Regions from separate parts of the Arthrobacter sp. FW306-05-C genome, predicted to be linked through region 2. Evidence: riboswitches for the same ligand, from Rfam matches in the RefSeq annotation. Region 2 holds a riboswitch; each other region holds the start of a gene.
What was found. Region 2 has a riboswitch for cyclic di-AMP ahead of LFT44_RS03130 (hypothetical protein). Riboswitches for the same ligand answer to the same signal wherever they lie in the genome.
Positions count from the first base shown of each region.

Region 1: linked by a shared signal. The riboswitch ahead of LFT44_RS21640 (NlpC/P60 family protein) and the one ahead of LFT44_RS03130 (hypothetical protein) in region 2 are both predicted to bind cyclic di-AMP.
Region 3: linked by a shared signal. The riboswitch ahead of LFT44_RS03790 (C40 family peptidase) and the one ahead of LFT44_RS03130 (hypothetical protein) in region 2 are both predicted to bind cyclic di-AMP.
Region 4: linked by a shared signal. The riboswitch ahead of LFT44_RS08565 (NlpC/P60 family protein) and the one ahead of LFT44_RS03130 (hypothetical protein) in region 2 are both predicted to bind cyclic di-AMP.

Region 1 covers NZ_CP084557.1:188,363-193,541, forward strand. Annotated here, with positions in the region: gene LFT44_RS21630 (heavy metal translocating P-type ATPase) at 1-720, shown strand, start outside; gene lspA (signal peptidase II) at 717-1,244, shown strand; cyclic di-AMP (ydaO/yuaA leader) riboswitch at 1,585-1,782, shown strand; gene LFT44_RS21640 (NlpC/P60 family protein) at 1,786-2,565, shown strand; gene LFT44_RS21645 (DUF3188 domain-containing protein) at 2,959-3,198, shown strand; gene LFT44_RS21650 (hypothetical protein) at 3,332-3,505, shown strand; gene LFT44_RS21655 (hypothetical protein) at 4,077-4,454, shown strand; gene LFT44_RS21660 (copper resistance CopC family protein) at 4,513-5,127, opposite strand.
Region 2 covers NZ_CP084556.1:638,444-643,622, reverse strand. Annotated here, with positions in the region: gene LFT44_RS03135 (ArnT family glycosyltransferase) at 1-2,066, shown strand, start outside; cyclic di-AMP (ydaO/yuaA leader) riboswitch at 2,237-2,397, shown strand; gene LFT44_RS03130 (hypothetical protein) at 2,403-3,131, shown strand; gene LFT44_RS03125 (glyoxalase superfamily protein) at 3,309-3,725, opposite strand; gene upp (uracil phosphoribosyltransferase) at 3,770-4,405, opposite strand; gene LFT44_RS03115 (phosphatase PAP2 family protein) at 4,418-5,179, opposite strand, start outside.
Region 3 covers NZ_CP084556.1:802,540-807,718, forward strand. Annotated here, with positions in the region: gene LFT44_RS03780 (metal-dependent transcriptional regulator) at 173-874, shown strand; cyclic di-AMP (ydaO/yuaA leader) riboswitch at 994-1,224, shown strand; gene LFT44_RS03785 (M23 family metallopeptidase) at 1,237-2,058, shown strand; cyclic di-AMP (ydaO/yuaA leader) riboswitch at 2,187-2,364, shown strand; gene LFT44_RS03790 (C40 family peptidase) at 2,489-3,112, shown strand; gene LFT44_RS03795 (NlpC/P60 family protein) at 3,275-4,048, shown strand; gene LFT44_RS03800 (HNH endonuclease) at 4,313-4,813, shown strand; gene mobA (molybdenum cofactor guanylyltransferase) at 4,868-5,179, shown strand, end outside.
Region 4 covers NZ_CP084556.1:1,848,237-1,853,415, reverse strand. Annotated here, with positions in the region: gene LFT44_RS08570 (heavy metal translocating P-type ATPase) at 1-2,161, shown strand, start outside; gene LFT44_RS08565 (NlpC/P60 family protein) at 2,258-3,031, opposite strand; cyclic di-AMP (ydaO/yuaA leader) riboswitch at 3,035-3,232, opposite strand; gene LFT44_RS08560 (heavy-metal-associated domain-containing protein) at 3,477-3,794, shown strand; gene LFT44_RS08555 (hypothetical protein) at 4,029-4,499, shown strand; gene LFT44_RS08550 (DUF305 domain-containing protein) at 4,634-5,179, shown strand, end outside.

The sequences.
Region 1 (5,179 bases), on a different replicon from region 2:
GTCCGGCTGGGCCGCCCCGGCTGGATCAACCCCGGCTCCCTCGCCGCGGATGTCGAGCGGATGCAGAAGGCCGGTGCCACCGCCGTCCTGATCGAATCCGCCGGCGAAGTCATTGGTGCCGTCGCTGTCCGTGACGAACTGCGCCCCGAAGCCCGGGACGTCATCGCCCGGCTGACCGCCTCCGGGTACACCACGGCCATGCTCACCGGGGATAACGCGATCACCGCCGCGGCCCTGGGCAAGGACGCCGGGATCACCGAAGTCCACGCCGACCTTCGCCCGGAGGACAAGGCCGAAATCATCCGGACCCTGAAGTCCCGCCAGCCCACCGCCATGGTCGGTGACGGCGTCAACGACGCCCCGGCCCTGGCCACCGCCGACACCGGTGTTGCCATGGGTGCCATGGGCACCGACGTGGCCATTGAAACCGCCGACATCGCCCTGATGGGCGAGGACCTGAACCACCTGCCCCAGGTCCTGGACCACGCCCGCCGGACCCGGTCCATCATGCTGCAGAACGTGGGCCTGTCCCTGCTGCTGATCGCGATCCTGATCCCGCTGGCACTGGTCGGCGCCCTGGGGCTGGCCGCGGTCGTCCTGATCCACGAACTCGCCGAAATCGTGGTGATCGGCAACGGCGTCCGCGCCGGCCGCATCAGCGGCAAAATAATGGCGCTCCGGACGGCCAAACCCGCGCCGGCGCTGGAACCTGCCGCGTGAGCGTCCCGTCCCCGGCAGATCCGGCAGATCCGGCAGGGACACCACCAGTTGCCACCAAAGCATGGCGGGTAAAAATTGGCCTGCTCGCCGCGGCCGCCGTGCTCGCGGTGGCCGACCTGGTCATCAAGGCCTTGGCCGAGGAACTGCTCTCCAACGGTGCCACGGTCGATCTGGGCCTGGTGAACCTGAAGCTGGTGTACAACACCGGGGTGGCTTTCAGCCTCGGGGCTAACCTCGCCCCGTGGCTGGTCATTGCCGCGACCGCCGTCATCGTCCTGGCCATGTCCTGGTACGCAGTGTCCACCGCCCCCGCCATGCCGGCGCTCTCCCGGGCGGGTGCGGCGATGGTGGTTGGCGGCGGTGCCGGGAACCTTGTGGACCGGATGGACGGGCGCGGCGTCGTGGACTACCTGCACAGCGGCTGGTTTCCCACCTTCAACCTCGCCGACGTGTTCGTCACCGTCGGCGTAGGGCTGTATGTGCTGGGCAGCCTGCTGGGATCCCGGGACCAGGAAAAGGCGTAACCAGCTGCAGTCCGGGCACGGGCCTCCTGACGCTGGAAGGACTTGCTCATGCTTGCCAGCATCCTGGCCACGACGGCCGCGTTAGCAGCGACCAAAATCGATGACATTGCTCCCATGCTTTTCCGTTCCTTGAACATGAAGGATCGATGGGCGCTGGGATTGAACGGCTGCGGAAGGCGGTGCAGGCACCGGCGGGTCTGACCAGGTCACTGACGACATCCCGGAAATACCCCGGGTATCAAGCAGGTGGGTGCCAGTCAGGGCGTTATGCAAATGTGACAAATGAGGCTTGTGTGACGTAGGGTCTGAACCGTGCCGGTTTCTCCGAATGCGGCACTCCCGAGCAGACTTGCCTAACTCTGCCGCTGCCAGGGATCCGTTCGTAAAATTCGTCCGGCAGAGACGGGGAACCCAGAGTTGGCCCGCTTCGAGCAGGCCTTGGGGTGAAGCCGTGCCTGGTGCCTTTCGTGTACCATCACGGCCGGGTGCCTCCCATCCGAATCCGACAGCTAACCTCGCAGGCAGTGGGAGAGGCCCTTTCATGCCCATGCGCAAAACTCACGGCCGCCACCGCGCGGTCTCCGTCCAGACCAGCGCCATCGCCGTGCTGTCCAAATCCGTCACCGCAAACGCCGGCACCGCAGGCCGTCAGGCAGCCGTCCTCGCAGCAGCCTCCGGCCTCGTCCTGACTGGCGGCATCACCGCCGCCCAGGCAGCAGACGCCCCGGCCCAGCGCGACGCCGAGCCGGCATCCACCCTCGAAGTCGCAGGCCAGGCCCAGACCCCGCTGACCGCCGACGCCACGATCCAGATCACCTTCGAGCGTCCGGAGGTGGAAACCACGCCGGCACCCGTCGTGGAAGCAGCCAAGCCAGTCGCCGCCGAAGCGCCCAAAGCCGCGGTCCCCGTGGGCGCTGCGACGGTGAAGGCAGCCGCTGCGCCCGCCAAGGCCCAGGTCACCGTCACCCCTGCCGCGCCGGCGCCCGCGCCAGCCGCGGGCGGGATCAACGGCATCATGCTGTCCTCCGCCTACGCCCAGATCGGTATGATCCAGGACTGCACACGGCTAGTCGAAAACGCCCTCAACGCTGCCGGCATCCCCGTCGGCGACCTCGGGCCGATGCAGTTCATGAACTACGGCACCGTCGTCACCGACCCGCAGCCCGGCGACATGGTCATGCAGCCCGGCCACGTAGGAATCTACGTCGGCAACGGCCAAGTCCTCAGCTCCGGCCTGAACGGCAAGAACGAAACAGCGGTCCACCCCCTGACCTGGATGACCTCCAAAGGCGCCGTGACCTTCGTGCGCGCAGGCAAATAAAACCACTGAAGGCCGGTGATTCAATGCCTTGGGGGCAATGAATCACCGGCCTTCAGCATGCCCTCGCACGCTGGACCCTCTGTCGAGGGTGGAGTGCCCTGCCTCTTACTCCGGTCCGGTGCCTCGGAACCTCTGCACCCTCAAACCAAGGGACCGGAGACGCCGGAAGTCCCGCCGGAGCCTGTGGTGCTGAGGTGCTGAGGTGCTGAGGTGCTGAGGTGCTGAGGTGCAACCGTACAGCCGCAGTCTCGCTCGTTTCCGCGGATACGCGCCTTGGCTGTTGAGCTCTCCAGAGGAGTTCCGGCGATCGCGGCGAGAAGTACTGCGGGCGCCAATCCCATGCGTGTGCGGCACGTGAAAAGGTGGGCAGGGCTTTCCGCATATGCTGGATGGGTGCTAAACGAGTTTTGGGCCACCGCACCTGCATCGTACAAAGCGGTTGTTTTCAGTGCCATGGCCCTGATTGCGCTGGGAATCGCGATTAACATTTTTGGCCAGACCGCCAAAAATGAGGCCCTGTCGTTTGCATCGCTGGCTGTCATAGGCGCGGGACTGCTGCTTCACGCTGCAGGGGTTGTCATCCGCGGACATCAGGTCCAGAAACGCCTTCGGAATTCTTCAAGAAAAGGATGACCCAGTGCAGAACGCTTTCGTTGCGGCTGGCCTTCACGCCCTAAGCACGATGCCTACTCCCGGTCCCGGAACTGACGGGCTGAGGCCCGGTTTGAGTCCCGATCAGGTGTCACCGGGATTTCTCGGGTTTCTGATGACGGCGTTTATGGTCATAGCCGTCGTGATGCTCATGGTGTCCATGACCCGGCGGATCCGCCGCGTGCGCTACCAGGCGCAGATCCGTCTGCCAGGGCAGGACAGCCCGGACGGAGCGGATACGAACCTTGCCGTCGCCGGTGAGCCGCAAGCCAGAAAGCACACAACCTAGCGAAACTTCCGGGGCCCGGTCTAGTGGTTCGCCAATTTGTTCCAGCATGTCACCCGGCCGTTATCCTTCCCTCAGGGGATCGCGACCCTCTTGCCCGGCGAGATGACGCCGTAGCCCAGGCGGCGGTTGTGCCAGCAGCGTACCGAGCGCCTGGGAGAAATTGATTGGGCCGGCCGGCAGCCCGCACCGCTAGGCGGAACCTTGCCGCTTTCCAGGTCTTGGCCAGGCCGGCGAGGTAGCGGGGGCCGCCCTCCGTTTCCATCCAGATCAGCTTCAATGCCACGGGCAGCGGCGGTACGATTCACCACGGTCATGGTCCTGATACCAGCCATGGCATTGACGCTGGGGCTGACCAGCCGGGACCTGGTGGACGCGCGAGTCCATTCATCCATTCCTGTACAGTCGTTAGGGGCTTCATAGCGCCCCACGGATGCTGTCCCGCGCCCGGGCCAGTCCTGACGATGATTCAAGGAACCGTATGACCGCTGAAAATATGATGGCTGAGGGTCCTCATCGGCCGGCCGCGCCGTCCCGGGCATCGGGTATGCCGCTTGGTTGCCGGCGTTTGTTGATGGTTGGCGGTATCTGCGTTCCGATCGGCCTCGTTGCCGGACCATTTTTGCTGCCTGCTCAACTGTTGGCCGTCGCGGGAATTGTCCTGCTGGCTGTTGCGTTGTCCCACGGGCCCGGTGAACGCTGGTTTTGGCGCTGGTCGTTGGCTGTCGCCGCGGCTGGTGGCCTGTGGCTGGCCGCTACGGCGGCGTACTACATCACGATCATGGTCGCCGCTGAGGCGTCTGCCCCGTTGCCGGTTTTCGCGCAGGGACTCTTTACTGCCGGGGCGGTGTCCGTTGCGGTCATGGCGGTCGCAGCCCTGACCGCTGCGCTGCTGAGGATGCTGGCGAATCGCCGGAAAGCCCGGGAAGCGGGGGCGTCTGTCCGGTCCTAGGCCGTTCCTTGGTTCTTTCCGGTGTTCCCGTGCGACGGGAACACCGGAAAGACGTAGGTCAGGAGCGTTGTCCGGCGTTTCTGCGGCGCAGCCACCAGGTCACGGCCAGCGCCGCTGCCAGGATCCCGAAGGCGATTCCCACGGCCAGCGGCGCGTTATCGTCGTTGGGCCTCGGGGCCGTCGGCGGCATGGCGTTGGCGGTGTTTTGCGGGGCCTGCGAGGAGGCGGCAGCTGAAGGGCTTGCGGATGCCGACGGCTGGGACGATGCGGCGGTCGCGGGCGCTTGGACGGTGAAGGCGTAATTGCCTTCGATGGGGTGCCCGTCCGAGGACACGGCCCGCCAAAGCACCTTGTAGCTGCCCGGGGTCCCTGGGGCGATTTTGGTTGACAAGGTCGCCCCGTCGACGCTTACGGTGCCGTCGCTGACGGTGTTCCCGGCGCCGTCGGTGACGGTGATGACACTCAGGTTCAGGGACGCTGAATCCGTGGGAGGCTCGGTGAGGGTCAGTGACACTGTTTCGGGCGCGGTGGCCACGACTGCGTCGCGGGCCGGAGCCGTGGAGGACAGGGCGTCATGGGCGACGGCAGGGGAGGCCACCGCGGCGGCGGGCAGCAGCAGAGCTGCGACGGCTGCGAGGCGCAGGCGGGTACTAATTCTGGGGCGCGGTTTCATGGTTGGTTTCCTTTGGGAATGATTTTGGGTGCACGACGTTTCCGCTGAAACG
Region 2 (5,179 bases):
CCCGGAGGAATCCACTGGGGCGGGAGCGATTCACCCTCCGGGGCCGGCCGGGCACGCGGGACCATGCGGCCTTCCGCGGAGACCGTGCGGCCTTCCACCGGAGGCTGGAACTGGCAGCTGTACTGGCTGGCACGGCCGTGCTGTACCTGTGGAACCTCGGTGCGTCGGGCTGGGCCAACGCGTTCTATTCCGCCGCAGCCCAGGCCGGATCGCAGGACTGGGCAGCCTGGTTCTTCGGCTCCTCCGATGCCGCGAATGCCATCACCGTGGACAAGCCGCCGGCCTCCCTGTGGATCATGGGGCTGTCGGTCCGGATCTTTGGCCTGAGCTCGTGGAGCATCCTGGTTCCCCAGGCTCTGATGGGGGTCGGCTCGGCGTGGCTGGTCTATCTGGCCGTGCGGCGGGCCGCAACGCCGGCCACCGGTGATGTCGGGCTTGCGCACCGGGCAGGGCTGCTGGCAGCGGCGGTCCTTGCCCTCACCCCGGTTGCCACCCTGATGTTCCGGTTCAACAACCCGGACGCCCTGCTGGTGCTGCTAATGACAGCAGCCGCGTACGGGTTCCTCCGCGCGGTCCAGGAGGACCGGCCTCGGTGGCTCCTGCTGGCCGGGGTATTCCTGGGCTTTGGGTTTCTCGCCAAGCAGCTTCAGGTCCTGCTGGTGGTTCCCGGGTTCGCCATCGCATACATGGTGGCAGCTCCGGGCGGCACGCGGCGGCGGTTGATCCGTCTGGCAGCCGCGGGAGCAGCGATGGTGGTTTCTGCCGGCTGGTGGCTGCTGGCCGTCGAGCTGACGCCGGCGAACATGCGGCCCTACATTGGCGGGTCGCAGAACAACTCCATCCTGGAGCTGACGTTGGGCTACAACGGCCTGGGCAGGCTCACGGGCGACGAAACGGGCAGTGTGGGCGGCGGCAACGGCTGGGGCGTTCCGGGCCTGTTCCGGATGTTCAACAGCGAGTTCGGCGGCCAGATCGCATGGCTGCTGCCGTCCGCACTCATCCTTGCGGCGGGGCTGCTGTGGGTGGGGCGGCGGGCTCCGCGAACAGATGTTGTCCGCGCTTCCGTCATCATCTGGGGCTCGTGGATCCTGGTAGCGGGCCTGGTGTTCAGCTTCATGGCCGGCATCATCCACCCCTACTACGCGGTGGCACTGGCACCGGGAATCGCCGGAATGGCAGGCCTGGGCAGCGTTCTCCTGTGGCAGCGCCGCAGGCAAGCGGCTGCCCGCATCTTCCTCGCTTCAGCAGTGGCCGTGGCATCGCTTACGGCCTTCTACCTGCTGGGAACCACGTCCGCCTACGGCCCTTGGCTGCGCTGGCTGGTGCTCGGCGGAAGTTTGGCAGCCGCAGCAGGCATTGGGCTGGGCAAGTTCCTGCGCTTGGCTTCCATGCAGCGGACGACGGCGGCCCTCGCCATCGCTGCGTCGCTCGCCGGTCCGCTGGACTACTCCGTCACCACCGCGGCTACGGCACACAGCGGGGCGATCGTCAGTGCGGGGCCAGCCTCGGGCTTAGGCGCCGGCGGCCGCGGACCGGGAGGCTTCAGTTCGACCGGCCGGAGCCCTTCGGGCCGCGGTACCGGACAGGGCGTCACGGGCCAGGGTCCCACGGGGCAGGGCTTCCAGCAGCAGGGTTCCCAGCAGCAGGCCGCCCCGGCCGGAACAAACCCTGGCGGCGCTAACTTCGGGGGCAGGCCCGGCGGCGGACTCGGTGGCCTCCTCGGCGCACCTACTCCATCAGCGGATCTTGTGGCCGCGCTCAAAGACGGTGCAACCAATTACACCTGGGCAGCAGCGGTAGTGGGCTCCAACAATGCCGCCGGGTACCAGCTCGCCACGGAACTGCCGGTGATGGCCGTGGGCGGCTTCAACGGCACCGACCCCTCCCCCACCCTGGCGCAGTTCCAAGACCTCGTCGCGCAGGGAAAAATCCACTACTTCATTGCCGGCGGGGCCATGCCGTCCAGCTCCGGTTCGGATGCCGCCGGCCGGATCGCCGAGTGGGTTTCGCAGAACTTCAGTGCGCAGAGCATCGGCGGCGCCACTATCTACCTCCTGGCACGGTAACAACACGGTCTGGTGTCCTGAACGTAACGATTGAACCGCAGGCCAGAAGCAAACCGGCGCGCTGAAGGCCGTGACTTCCGTTACCTAAATGTGACTTTGCTTCGCTTTTCCTGTACCGTCGATTGGGTGCGGCTCCCGTTCGGGCCGCATATCCCGGGTTGACGCCAAGCTCTGCCGCTTCCCCGGATTCCGATTGAGCAACGGCAGAGGCGGGGGACCCACCGTCCCGGGCGATGAACGCCCTTGGGGTTAAGCACGCACGTGATCTTTCCGTGCGGCCGGATGCCCTCATCCGAACCCGACAGCTAACTCCGCAGGTGTGAGAGGCGATCAATCATGTCCAAAAACACGGCAGAAGCATGCCTGCATGCCAAGGGTAAACATCTGGCACAGCAGGGACCGGCCAAGAAACCAGCAAAGAAGACCAGCCTGGGCGTGCGTGCCGGGATCCTTGCGGCATCCTGCGCGGTGCTCGTGGGGGTAGGCGCGGCAGGCCAGGCAACCAGCAGCATGACCCCGGTGTCATCCACCGAATCAAACTCTTCCACGGCAGCGGCCGATGCCCAAATGAGCATCGAGAAGAGCGAAATCCGCTCCAACCCGGCAGCGTCCGTTCCGGCGGCAATCAGCGTAGCCCCCCAGGCAGCGGAACCAGCCCCCGCGCCTGCACCGGCGGCCCCCGCAGCGGAAGCCCCGGCACCCGCCCCGGCTCCGGCACCCGCTCCTGCACCTGCGCCGGCACCCGTCGTCGCGGTGAATGATCCCGCCGGCGCCCAGGCGTATGCTGCCGGCCAGCTGGCAACCTTTGGCTGGGGACCTGACCAGATGCAGTGCCTGCAGACGCTGTGGACCAAGGAGTCCGACTGGACCACCACGGCCACGAATCCCAGCAGCGGCGCCTACGGCATCGTCCAGTCCCTGCCTGCAGAGAAGATGGCCAGCGCCGGCGCTGACTACCTGACCAACTACCGCACGCAGATCAACTGGGGCCTGGATTACATCAAGAAGAGCTACCAGTCTCCGTGCGGTGCGCTGAACTTCCACCTGGCGCACAACTGGTACTAGGCACCTCTCCCTGGCATAGCGCCGCAAAGGGAAACCTTCAGCTGAACCTCCCGGCTCCAAGGACAGCCGACGGCGTGTCCCGCCACCCGCCGTCGTACGCCTTGGCCACGGGGTAACGCCGGGGATTCCAGCGACAGACCGCGGGCCGCATCATCACGATGCGGCCCGCGGTCTGTTTTAAGCGTTGCTGGGCGTACTGCCGGCCTGAGCTGCATCCTGCCCGGCATTCCGCCAAGGGATGTACTGGACGGCCCACTTATTGCCGTCCGGGTCGGCGAAGTAAACGAAGTGGCCCCAAGGCAGCACTTCGATGTCACTGACGTCCACACCATTGTTCTTCAGGTGGTCATGCGCCTTTTGGATGTCGTCGACCACCATCTGGAGGGTGGTTCCCGTGCCGGGAGGGGCGTCCAAAAGCCCCTCGCCCATGCAGATGGAGCAGGCAGAGCCGAGCGGCGTCAGCTGTACGAAGCGCACGTGGTCCGACGGCCGCTCGTCGTAGTCCGCGTTGAAGCCCACCTTGTTGACATAGAAGTCCTTGGCGCGGTCAACGTCGGATACAGGGACAAAGACAAGTTCGAGTTTCCAGTCCATCCGCACAGGCTAGCGGCGGCACACCGATTGAAAAAGGGTAAAAACTACCCTGCGATGCCGTAGAGCCGGTCGCCGGCGTCGCCCAGGCCGGGAACGATGTAGGACTTCTCGTTGAGCTTCTCGTCGATGGAGGCCAGGACGATGTGCACGTTCGCGCCCGAGAGTTCCTCTTCCAGCCGTGCCAGGCCTTCAGGGGCAGCCAGCAGGCAGATGCAGGTGACGTCGGAAGCGCCCCGCTTGAACAGGAACTTGATGGCCTCACGCAGGGTGCCGCCGGTGGCCAGCATGGGGTCCAGCACGAAGACCTGGCGGCCCGTCAGGTCCTCCGGAAGGCGCTCGGCATAGGTGATGATGTCCAGCGTTTCCTCGTCCCGGGCCATACCCAGGAAGCCCACCTCGGCCGTGGGGACCAGCTTGGTCATGCCCTCCAGCATTCCCAGGCCGGCACGCAGAATGGGAACCACCAGCGGTGTGGGCTTGGTGAATGCCGTGCCGATGGTGGTGCTGACTGGCGTCTGGATGGTGACGGGCTCCGTGCGGACCTCCCGCGTGGCTTCGTAAGCCAGCAGGGTCACCAGCTCTTCCGTCAGCTGGCGGAATACCGGCGACGGCGTGTTCTTGTCCCGCAGGACGGTGAGCTTGTGGGCGACCAGGGGGTGGTCAACAACGAGAGTGCGCATCCCCCAAAACTATCATCCGGCGGTGTCCTTGCCTCGGCTGCCGGACGCGCCCTGCTTGCCGGCATCGCCGCCGTCGTGCACGGATTCGAGGACGACGTCCCGCACCACGGGACGATCGAACGTGGGGGCCGGACCCGCATGCTGCTTGCGCCTCAACAGGTGGAACAACCGATGCGCCAGGATCACGATGGCCACCCAGGCCAGCCCCAGCGTCCAGCCGGCCATGACGTCGGTCAACCAGTGGTGGCCCAGGAATACCCTGCTCAGCCCCATGGCAATGATGAAAATCACGCCGGCCGTGATTGCCGTGACCCTGACCCAGAGTTGGTGGAACTGCAGGCAAAGAACGTACAGGAGGACACTGATGACCACGGTGGTGTTGAGGGTATGGCCGCTGGGGAACGACGGCGAATCCTCGTAAGGCGGGACTGCATCGGCGTGGTCCGGCCGGGTCCTGCCCACAAGTTTCTTGCCGAACGTGGTGGCGAGGATGGAGACGGTTGCCGCACCGCCCACCAGGAGGAGTGGGCGCCAGGTCCGGCTCAGGAACGTCAGCCACGCGGTAAGGATGCTGGCGAGGATGGGCATACCGATGCCGCCGCCGATGTTGGTGAAGCCGGTGGCAAAAGCATCAAGGCCCGGGTTTCGCAGCGACTCAGCGTACTGGAGGGCCGGAACATCGAGGTTCGCGAGCCCGTCCTTGCCCACCACGTCGTCATAAACCTCGGCGCCGGCAAGAGCCATGATGACAACCACCGTCCCACCGATGATCAG
Region 3 (5,179 bases), 160 kb from region 2:
GTGCAAGTGTCCCGCGTGTGCAACCCTTCCGCGTGCACCTGTTGCGGCTCCCCTTGGGGCCGCAGCTATTCGGACAAAGTCAAAATAGGCTAAGCTTTCCCCCGGACTACCTCGCGGGAAGAGGCGATACGGTGGGACAACGCAAGGTACTGCGCTCGAGGAGCTGAGCTGGATGACGGATCTGATCGACACTACGGAGATGTACCTCAGGACCATCCTGGAGCTTGAGGAAGAAAACATCGTTGCCCTCCGGGCCCGTATTGCCGAGCGCTTGCGCCACTCCGGCCCCACCGTCTCCCAGACCATCGGCAGGATGGAGCGCGATGGACTCGTTGTTGTCTCTGGTGACAGGCATTTGGAGCTCACTGACACCGGGCGCAAGCGCGCCACGGAGGTGATGCGCAAGCACCGGCTGGCCGAACGCCTGCTGGCGGACGTCATCGGGCTGGACTGGGCCTACGTCCACGATGAAGCCTGCCGCTGGGAACATGTGATGAGTGAGCGGGTGGAGCGCCGCATCTACGAGATACTGGACCACCCCACCGAATCCCCGTACGGCAACCCCATCCCGGGCCTTGCCGCGCTGGGCGGCCGGCCGGCCCCCGGCTTCGGTGACGGCGCCATCAGCCTGGTGGAGGCGATGAAGAGCTACGTGCCTGCTTCCGGCGTGACCATCAGCCGCCTCGCGGAGCCGATCCAGGTGGAGCCGGAGCTGCTGTCGCAGTTGGACGAAGGCGGAATCCGGCCCGGCGCTGCAGTGGCCCTGGAGCGCGTGGGCGACTACATCTCGGTGCGGGTGGCCGGGATTGAAGGAGCGCTGGAGCTTCCGCCGGAGGTTGCCGCACACGTCTTTGTGGCCGTCAAGCAGGGCTGAAGCGAAACTTCCATACCCCGGACCTGCCCTTCCAGCCAAAGATAACGGAATTGTTACCTAGGGTCTTAAGCCCCTATAGTAGAACCAGTCGTTTGAAACTTAAGCGTTACCTGATCCGGAGCCGAGCTCTGCCAGCGGATCGGGTGCACGAGTCGTTACTGGCAGAGGCGGGGGAACCACAAGCGGCAGCGGGGGACTGCCTTGGCGTGAAGTCCGTCAGCAGCAAGCCTCTCCAGTGAAGGATTCTTCCGGGAATACCCCTGCGCAGAAGCTTGCCCTTGGCGGGCCGGGTCTTTGATCTCTCTGACCCGAATCCGACAGCTAACTCCGCAGGCTTTTCCAGAGAGGAACCCTTCTTGACCATGCAAACCCCCCGGGGACGCCGCCGTGCTGCCGGCCCCCCTTCGGCGCCGCGGGTTGTCGAAGTTGTCGCAGCGGAGCGCCCCCGCGACCTCCATCGCGACGCCCGCCGCCGCCGGGGTCCGTTCCGCCAGATGACGGAGTTTGCCGCTGCCAGCGGCATCGGCCAGAAGGCCGGCATTGCCCTGGCAGCCACCGGCCTGGTGCTGACCGTGACCGTGCCCGCCACAAGTCCCGTTATGGCCACTGATGCCGCCGGCAGCGCCCCGCTTGCAGCCTCCTCTGTCACGCCGCAGCCCGAGATCTCGGCCGACATCGGTGCCCAGATCGACTTCAGCCGGTCCGCCGTGGTGACCCAGGCGGACCCGGACGGGAAGCTAAAGCAACTGCTGAGTGCCCAGTCGGCCGGCTCCGTGACGCGTGCCGCGTCAGCCGGCACCCTGGCCGCACCGCTGGCATCCCTTGCCACCGCTTCCCCCTTCGGTTACCGGGTCAGCCCGATTACTGGAGGCTCGGGCGACTTCCACCGGGGCCAGGACTTCGTGGCGCAGTGTGGGACATCCGTCCTGGCGGCCGCCACGGGTACCGTGACCTTCGCGGGCTGGCATCAGTTCGGCGGCGGAAACCGAGTGGTCATCGACCACGGGAACGGGCTGGAAACCACGTACAACCACCTGTCGTCCTTCAATGTGAAGGTGGGCCAGACCGTCTCCCGCGGGGACGTGGTGGCGCTGAGCGGCACCACTGGTGCATCCACCGGCTGCCACCTGCACTTCGAAGTCCAGGTCAATGGCGAAGTGGTCGATCCCATGGGCTGGTTGTAACCGAATGATTGCGCACTCTCAGATCGCCGTGACTAGCCGTGACCTGAATGTGACATTGAAACAAAACTGCTGTACCGTCTAACTCGCGTCAACTTTTCCGAAGTTGACGCTCTTGAGTGGATTGCCTAACTCTGCCACCGCTCAAGGTCCGTTCGCATTTCATCGTCTGGCAGGGGCGGGGGAACCAATTTCGGCCTTTATCCAGAAGGCCTTGGGGTTAAGTCACAAGCTTCCCAGGAAGCAGCGTGGCCGGGTGACTCCCATCCGAATCCGACAGCTCACCTCGCAGGCATTGGGAGAGGCTACCTTCGTGTCTTCACGCCATAATTCTGCGCGCCACCGTGCGCAAACGGTTCGCACCAACCCCTTGGATGCCGTTTCCAAGGCCGTGAGTGCAAATGCCGGGACCGTAGGCCGCCAGGCTGCCGTTGTGGCAGCCGCCTCGGGCCTGATCCTGAGCATGGGCCTGCCGGCCACTGCTGCTGATACCACTGCCGGTGTCTCAGCTTCCACTGAGTCCGGTTCGGCCCAAACGGCCCTCGCCGTCACCGCTGCCCCCACCGCCACGGTTTCCTTTGAACGTCCCGTGGTCAAAACCACCGCTGCTCCCAAGGTGCAGCCGGTGCGTACCCAGTCCACCGACACGGCCACCGCTGCTGCTGCTGCCGGCCAGGACGCCGCGCCGGCCGCCAAGACCGCCCAGACCATCTCCTCGGCGGCGACCTCGGGCATCGCAGCCATCGCCTACACCGGCATCGGCCACTCGTACGTGTGGGGCGGCACCAGCCCCGTCACCGGCTGGGACTGCTCCGGGTTCGTGCAGTGGGTTTACGCCCAGGCAGGCATCAGCATTCCCCGCACCAACGCGTGGAGCATCATGACCCCCACCTCCGCGCCGCAGCCGGGTGACCTGGTTGTCCAGAACGGCGGCGCCCACGTTGGCATCTACGTCGGCAACGGCATGATGATCAGCGCACTCAACCCCTCACAGGGCACGCTGCTCCACTCGCCTGCAGCCACCGGTACCTCGTCGTACTACCACCTCAACAAATAGTTCTTGGGCTCCGTGCTCCAAGGGCTATTTCTTTGCCCAAAGCTTCTTCGCTAGAAACCACATCCCCGTTCGGGACGCGCCGGCGTACCCCCAAGATGCCGGCGCGTCCAACACACTTTGCCTGCCTACCTGCGGTTGCAAGGAAAACGAAAGAGAGAACTGATGACGACTCGTGCTACCGCACGGCACCGCGCCGAGGTCACCAAGACCAACTCGATCGCTGTCATTGCCAAGGCTGTCAGCGACAACGCCGGCGGCATGGGCCGCCAGGCTGCGGTCATCGCCGCCGCTTCCGGCCTGGTCCTGACCAGTGGCATTGCGGCCAACGCCGCCGATGCCAACGTCAAGCGCGACTCTGCTCCCGCCTCCGCGCTGGAAGTTGAATCCGCCGTCGACGCCCCGATTTCCGCCGCTTCCACCATTGCGATCAGCTTCGAGAAGCCAGCTGTGACCACCACGCCGGCCCCCGTCGTCGAGCCCGAGCCCCAGGTTCAGGTGGAGGAAGCTGCCCCTGCTCCCGCCGCCCAGCCCGTTGCCGCTCCCAAGGTCACCGCCAAGGTCGCCACCGCCGCTGCCCCGGCCGCTCCCGCAGCCCAGGCTTCTGCCAGCGGCAAGGGTGCTGCAATCCTCTCCGCCGCCTACGCCCAGCTTGGCGTCCACCAGGACTGCACCATGCTGGTGACCAACGCCCTGGCCGCCGTCGGCATCCACTTCCACGACTGGCCCGCCGGCTACCTGTCCCTGGGGGACACGGTGCCTGCTTCCCAGGCACAGCCCGGCGACCTGATCTACTACGCCGATGGTGGCGGAGGAATGGCACACATCGCTGTTTACGCCGGAAACGGCATGGCCGTGCATGGCGGCTTCAACGGCAACGACACCGTGGTCTTCAGCGCAAACGTGGGCTCCGGGCCGGTTTTCATCCACGTCAGGTAAGCACCGCATGTCCGGCACTGGCAACAGCCAGTGCTTGTCCAAGGACCCCCGCCCTCGCAGCGGGGGTCCTTGGCGTTTAAGAAGTTCCCCGCAGGGGACTGATGCCTGCCCTGCTGGGGAACGTTCCCCGCAGGGAATCCGGGCGGCGATTACCTGATTTTGCACTTCTCTGTTTACTCTTGTGATGTCGATCCATAGCCCGGACATGCCGAGGGCAGCCGGCCCTCGTGCCCCTGACGGGTGCGGCCGTGAAGAGGTAAGTGCATGCGCACTCTCGTTCTGAATGCTGGATATGAACCGCTGGCGGTCATTACTTTCCGCCGGGCGCTGGTGCTTGTGCTCACGGGCAAGGCGAGCGTCGTGGCCGAAGGGGATGACCCTGTCGTGGGACCCACGGACGTCCTGGGCCGCCCGTCCGTGATCCTCCTCAACCGGTACATCCGGCCCCGATACAACCACTCCACGGCTGTCAGCCGCAGGGGCGTACTCAGACGCGACGGCCATAAATGCGCATACTGCGGCAAGGCAGCGCATACCATCGACCATGTGCACCCCAAGTCCCGGGGCGGGGCTGACTCGTGGGAGAACCTGGTGGCAGCCTGTCTTCGCTGCAACAACGTCAAGGGCGACCACACCCCGACCGAGATGGGCTGGAGCCTGCGCTTTGTGCCGGAGCCTCCGCGCGGCACCATCTGGCAGATCAAGGAACTGGAAAAGCCCACGCCCGCGTGGGATCCGTTCCTCCTGCCCGAACGCGCCGCCTGACCTCCGCTTTCGACGGGAGTGATCGCTGCCCCGCCTGATGGCTAGGCTGGGGGAGTGCAAGAGAACAGCCTGGTTTTTGATGCCCTGATTTTGGCCGGGGGCCGGTCCTCGCGGCTGGGCGGGGTACCCAAACAGTCCCTTGTCTTCCAAGGCCAAACGCTCTTGGAACGGGCCCTGGACGCCGCAGCCGGCGCCCGCCGCACTGTCGTCGTCGGCGACAGCGCCTTCCTGCCATCCCAAAGCACAACACCCCGCCCTGTATCCCCGGCAGCCTGGCCGGCCGACGTGCTCACCTGTCGGGAAGAGCCGCCGTTCGCAGGGCCTGCCGCTGCCATCGCGGCTGGTTTGAACACCTTGGGCGAAAAT
Region 4 (5,179 bases), 1.2 Mb from region 2:
GAACCTGCCCCTGGAGTCGGCCCGGGTGACCGTCCCGGGCACCATATCCGACCAGCAGATCATCGACACTGTCACTGCCACGGGATACTCGGCCGCGCTCAAGACCGAACACAGCGCCCCGGAAGAGCCGCCAGCCGACGTGGAGCCGGCACAGCAAACCGGGCCTGGCGGGGATAAGGCGGCTGCGGCACGGGCAGCGGCCGGCAAGAGTCTGCGGCCCCGCCTCTACGTGGCAGCCCTCCTGACCCTGCCGGTCCTGGTGATCTCCATGGTCCCGGCCGCGCAGTTCCCGCACTGGGGCTGGGCGGCTCTGGTCCTCAGCACGCCGGTGATCAGCTGGGCCGCCTGGCCCTTCCACCGGGCCGCAGCCATCAATGCCCGGCACCTCGCCTCCACCATGGACACCCTGGTATCCATCGGCGTCAGCGCCGCCTTCTTTTTCTCGGCATGGCAGCTGCTGGCCGATCCGTTCATGACGGCACACCCCGTCATGAACATGAGCGGTCACGCCCTGTACTTCGAAGTCGCAGCCGTCGTCACCACCTTCCTGCTGCTGGGCCGCTATCTGGAAGCCAACGCCAAACAGCGCGCAGGCGACGCCCTGCGCGCGCTGCTGAACCTGGGCGCCAAGGAAGCCACCGTGCTCCGGGACGGAACAGAGTCCCGGGTCCCTGTTGAGCGGCTCGTCCCAGGCGACGTGTTCCTCGTCCGTCCGGGGGAAAAGATCCCCACCGACGGGTACGTCGTGGAGGGCCAGAGCGCCGTTGATACCTCCCTCATTACCGGTGAGGCGCTGCCTGTCGACGTGGGTGTGGACGATACGGTGATCGGGGCAACGATCAACACGAACGGTCGGCTGCTGGTCAAAGCCACCCGTGTCGGCAGTGAAACGACTCTCGCCCAGATGGGTCGGCTTGTCAGCCAGGCCCAGAGCGGCAAGGCAGCGATCGCCCGGCTGGCCGACCGGATCAGCGCCGTCTTCGTTCCGGTCGTGCTGGGAATTTCCGCCGCCACCTTCGCCGGATGGTTCCTTGGCGCCGGTAACCTGCAGGCGGCCTTCACCGCCGCAGTGGCTGTGCTCGTGATCGCTTGCCCGTGCGCGCTGGGGCTTGCAACACCGACGGCGCTGCTGACGGGAACGGGCCGGGGGGCGCAACTGGGCATCCTGATCAAGGGACCGCAGGTCCTCGAAGACACCAGGACTGTGGACACCATCGTGCTGGATAAGACCGGAACGGTCACCAGCGGCAAGCTGTCCGTGTCCGCTGTCCAGAGCCTGGACGGGACCGGCAGGAACGAGCTGCTCACCCTGGCCGGGGCAGTGGAAGCGGCAAGCGAACACCCGGTAGCACACGCCGTCGCCCGGGCAGCAAGGACGACGGCGCCGCTGCCGGCGGTCACCGACTTTGTCAGCGCAGCCGGCGGCGGCGTCCGCGGGACCGTCAACGGACACGCAGTCGTCGTCGGACGCGCAGGCTGGCTGCGGGACAACGGCATCAACGAACCGGCCGATGGCCAGCAGATGCTGCGAACGCTGGAGGACTCCGGCGCCACGGTGGTATGGGTCGGCATCGACGGAGAACCCGCAGGACTGATCAGCCTCACCGACACCGTCAAACCCGGTTCGGCCGCCGCGATCGCGCGGCTGAAGGACCTGGGGCTGCGTCCCGTGCTGCTCACCGGCGATAACGCCTCGGCCGCGTTAACCGTCGCCGCGCAGGTCGGCATCCCGGCCGAGGATGTGCTGGCCGGGGTCCTGCCTGAAGGCAAGGTGGCCGCCGTGCGCCGGCTGCAGGACGCCGGAGCGACAGTGGCCATGGCCGGGGACGGCGTGAATGACGCTGCAGCCCTGGCCCAGGCCGACCTGGGCATCGCCATGGGCAGCGGCACCGACGTGGCCATCGCGGCCGCGGATCTGACGGTCATGGGAAGCGACCTGGGGCAGGTCGCTCAAGCCATCGAACTGTCCCGCCGCACACTGGGCACGATCAAGACCAACCTGTTCTGGGCGTTCTTCTACAACGCCGTCGGCATCCCGGTCGCCGCGCTGGGGCTGCTCAACCCGATGATCGCAGGCGCTGCGATGGCCGCCAGCTCAGTTCTGGTGGTTACCAACTCCTTGCGGCTGCGCCGCTTCGGGCGCCCCGCAGTGAGCATGTAATTACTCCCCGCCCGTGAGGCAGGGATGCTGAAGGCCGGTGATGCAGTGCCCCCAAGGCACTGCATCACCGGCCTTCAGTGGTCTGTGGATGGCCGCTTATTTTCCGGCGCGGACGAAGGTGACGGCGCCCTTGGCGGTCATCCAGGTCAGGGGGTGGACGGCGGTTTCGTTCCTGCCGTTCAGGCCGGAGCTGAGGACCTGGCCGTTGCCGACGTAGATCCCGACATGGCCCGGCTGCATGACCATGTCGCCGGGCTGCGGGTCGGTGACTACCGTTCCGTAGTTCATGAACTGCATCGGGCCAAGGTCCCCGACGGGGATGCCGGCCGCGTTGAGGGCGTTCTCCACCAGCCGGGTGCAGTCCTGGATCATGCCGATCTGGGCATAGGCGGAGGAAACCATGATGGCGTTGATGCCGCCGGCTGCCGGTGCTGCCACGGGGGCGGCAGCAGCAGGGGTCACCGTGACCTGGGCCTTCGCCGGCGCTACCGCTGCGGTCACCGCGGGCGCCACGGGGGCCTTGGGTGCCTGCGCTGCGACCGGTTTGGGTGCTTCCACGACCGGAGCCGGGGTGGTCTCTACAACAGGACGCTCGAAGGAAATCTGGACTGTGGCGTCGGCGCTGAGCGGCGTCTGGACCTGGTTGGTGACTTCCAGGTTTGAGGCCGGCTCCGCGTCGCGCTGGACCGGGGCGTCGGCTGCCTGGGCGGCGATGCCGCTGGTAAGGACAAGCCCGGACGCTGCGGCGATGACCGCGGCCTGGCGCCCGGCGGCACCGGCGTTACCGGCTACTGACCTGGACAGCACGGCAAGGGGACTGGTCTGGACGGGGACCGCGCGGCGGCGGCCGTGAGCTTTGCCATTGGGCATGAAAAGGCCTCTCCCACTGCCTGCGAGGTTAGCTGTCGGATTCGGATGGGAGACACCCGGCCGCACCGGTACATGAGTGGCACCAGGCACGGCTTCACCCCAAGACCTGCCCGAAGCAGGCCGCCATTGGGTTCCCCGTCTCTGCCGGACGAAAGTTGCGAATGGATCCCGGGCAGCGGCAGAGTTAGGCAAGTCTGCTCGGGAGTGCCGCACTTGGAGAAACGGGCACGGCTATGACCATACGTCACATCATCAACACTTGTCACATTCCGGTAACGCCGCGCCGGGCCACGTCTCCCCTCCCACTTGCAAACTTATACCCAGTGGGGGTATATTTTTGGATGTTGTCAGTGAAGTGGTATGTCCCGGCCGGTCCCTTGCACCTGCTCTCACAGCCGTTCAACCCCAGCGCCCATAAGTCCTTCGTCTAGGAATGGAAACTGACATGTGTGGAACTGAATCCCGTACCCAGCTGCCGCTTGCATCCTCAGCATCCGGGTGCAGCTGCTGCTCGACCCAAGACTCGGCTGTCCCGTCGGCAACGCCCGGAACCAGCGCCGTGGAATTCGCGGTGGATGGTCTTACCTGTGGGCATTGCGTTCAGACGGTCGAGAAGGCCGTCTCCTCCCTGGAGGGGGTCGAATCGGCTTCTGTCGAGCTGGTCCCGGGCGGCCGCTCGCGCCTGCTGGTAGGAGGCAGGGCAAATGAGGCTGCCGTGCGCGAGGCCGTCACCGCCGCCGGCTATACATTCGCGGCGAACTAGGCATTTCCCCCGGTAACTTCCTCCTTCCGGGCTCCGGAAGGAGGAACCGGTCCGGGCGGCTGGCCGGACAGGCCCGCCGCCTCTAACCAACGCCCCGCACCTCAACCGACGTGGGCGCAGTGAAACCGAATGCCGGCCGCGCACGTTGTACCAGCACGGCAGCGACTGGCCTGAAGCGGCGTGCCGGTAGGCTGAAGCTGTACTGCCGCCCTGGACTGAAAGGAGGAAGACCTCGTGACCGCATCATCCCAGCGCCGCCTCACCGCCTTCCTCCTGAGTGCGGGCTTCCTCGTAGCTGCCTTGGCCATCATCGCCGGGATCTTCGGCATGCACGTCATGACCGGCGCCCACGACATGGGTCCCGGTCACAGCATGACCGCAGCTGGCGAGGGTCCGGTCGTGCGGCTGCAGACCATGCCGGTCAGCCACTCCCATAAAACGATGACCGACGGTGCTGCTGAGGCTCCCGCTGTAGTCACCGGTTCATCCGCGTCGTCCTGTGCCCCGGCAGGGTCCTGCCCGGAGATGACGGCCGGTGCGGCTGCCTGCGTCCTGGCTCCGGGAACCACCACTCTCGCAGCCCCGCTTCCGGGAACAGCCTCCTATGAGCTGCCGGATTTCGGTGCCGCGGCCGCAGGGACAAGCACCTATTCCTACTCACCGGACAGCCCCTCCCCCGGTGACCTCTGTATCAGCCGAACGTAAACCCTTCCTCAGCGCCTTGCCCTGCACCAGCGCACCGTCCACCCGGCAGCGACAAACGGCCCAGCCGTCTTACCTAGGCTGCCACCTACAAGGCGTCCCCGTGCGCCGCTGATACTTTTGAGGACCTGATTTTCATGAAGAAGACCCTGACAATTTCTGCTGCCGCCATCGCCGCGGCCATCGCCCTTGCCGGATGCTCCACCGGATCCGGAAGCGGAACCTCCGAGACAAACAGCATGCCCGGGATGAACCACAGCAGCTCCGGGATGTTGTCATCCAGCCCCGCCCCGGCAACATCAGCAGCCGCTGCCGGGTTCAACGACGCGGACACCATGTTCGCGCAAATGATGATCCCGCACCACGCCCAGGCTGTGGAAATGAGCGACGTGATGCTCAAGAAGCAGAACATCCCCGCGGCCGTGACCGACCTGGCCACCAAGATCAAGGCAGCCCAGGGCCCGGAAATCGAGAAAATGACCGGCTGGCTTCAAAGCTGGGGCAAGCCCACCCAGGCGCCTACCGACATGGCCTCCAGCCACAGCATGGAAGGCATGATGGGCGAGGATGACATGGCCAAGCTCGACGCGGCCCAGGGCACCGAAGCCGCGAAACTGTTCCTGACCCAGATGATCGCCCACCACGAAGGGGCGGTCATGATGGCCAAGACCGAGACCACGGAC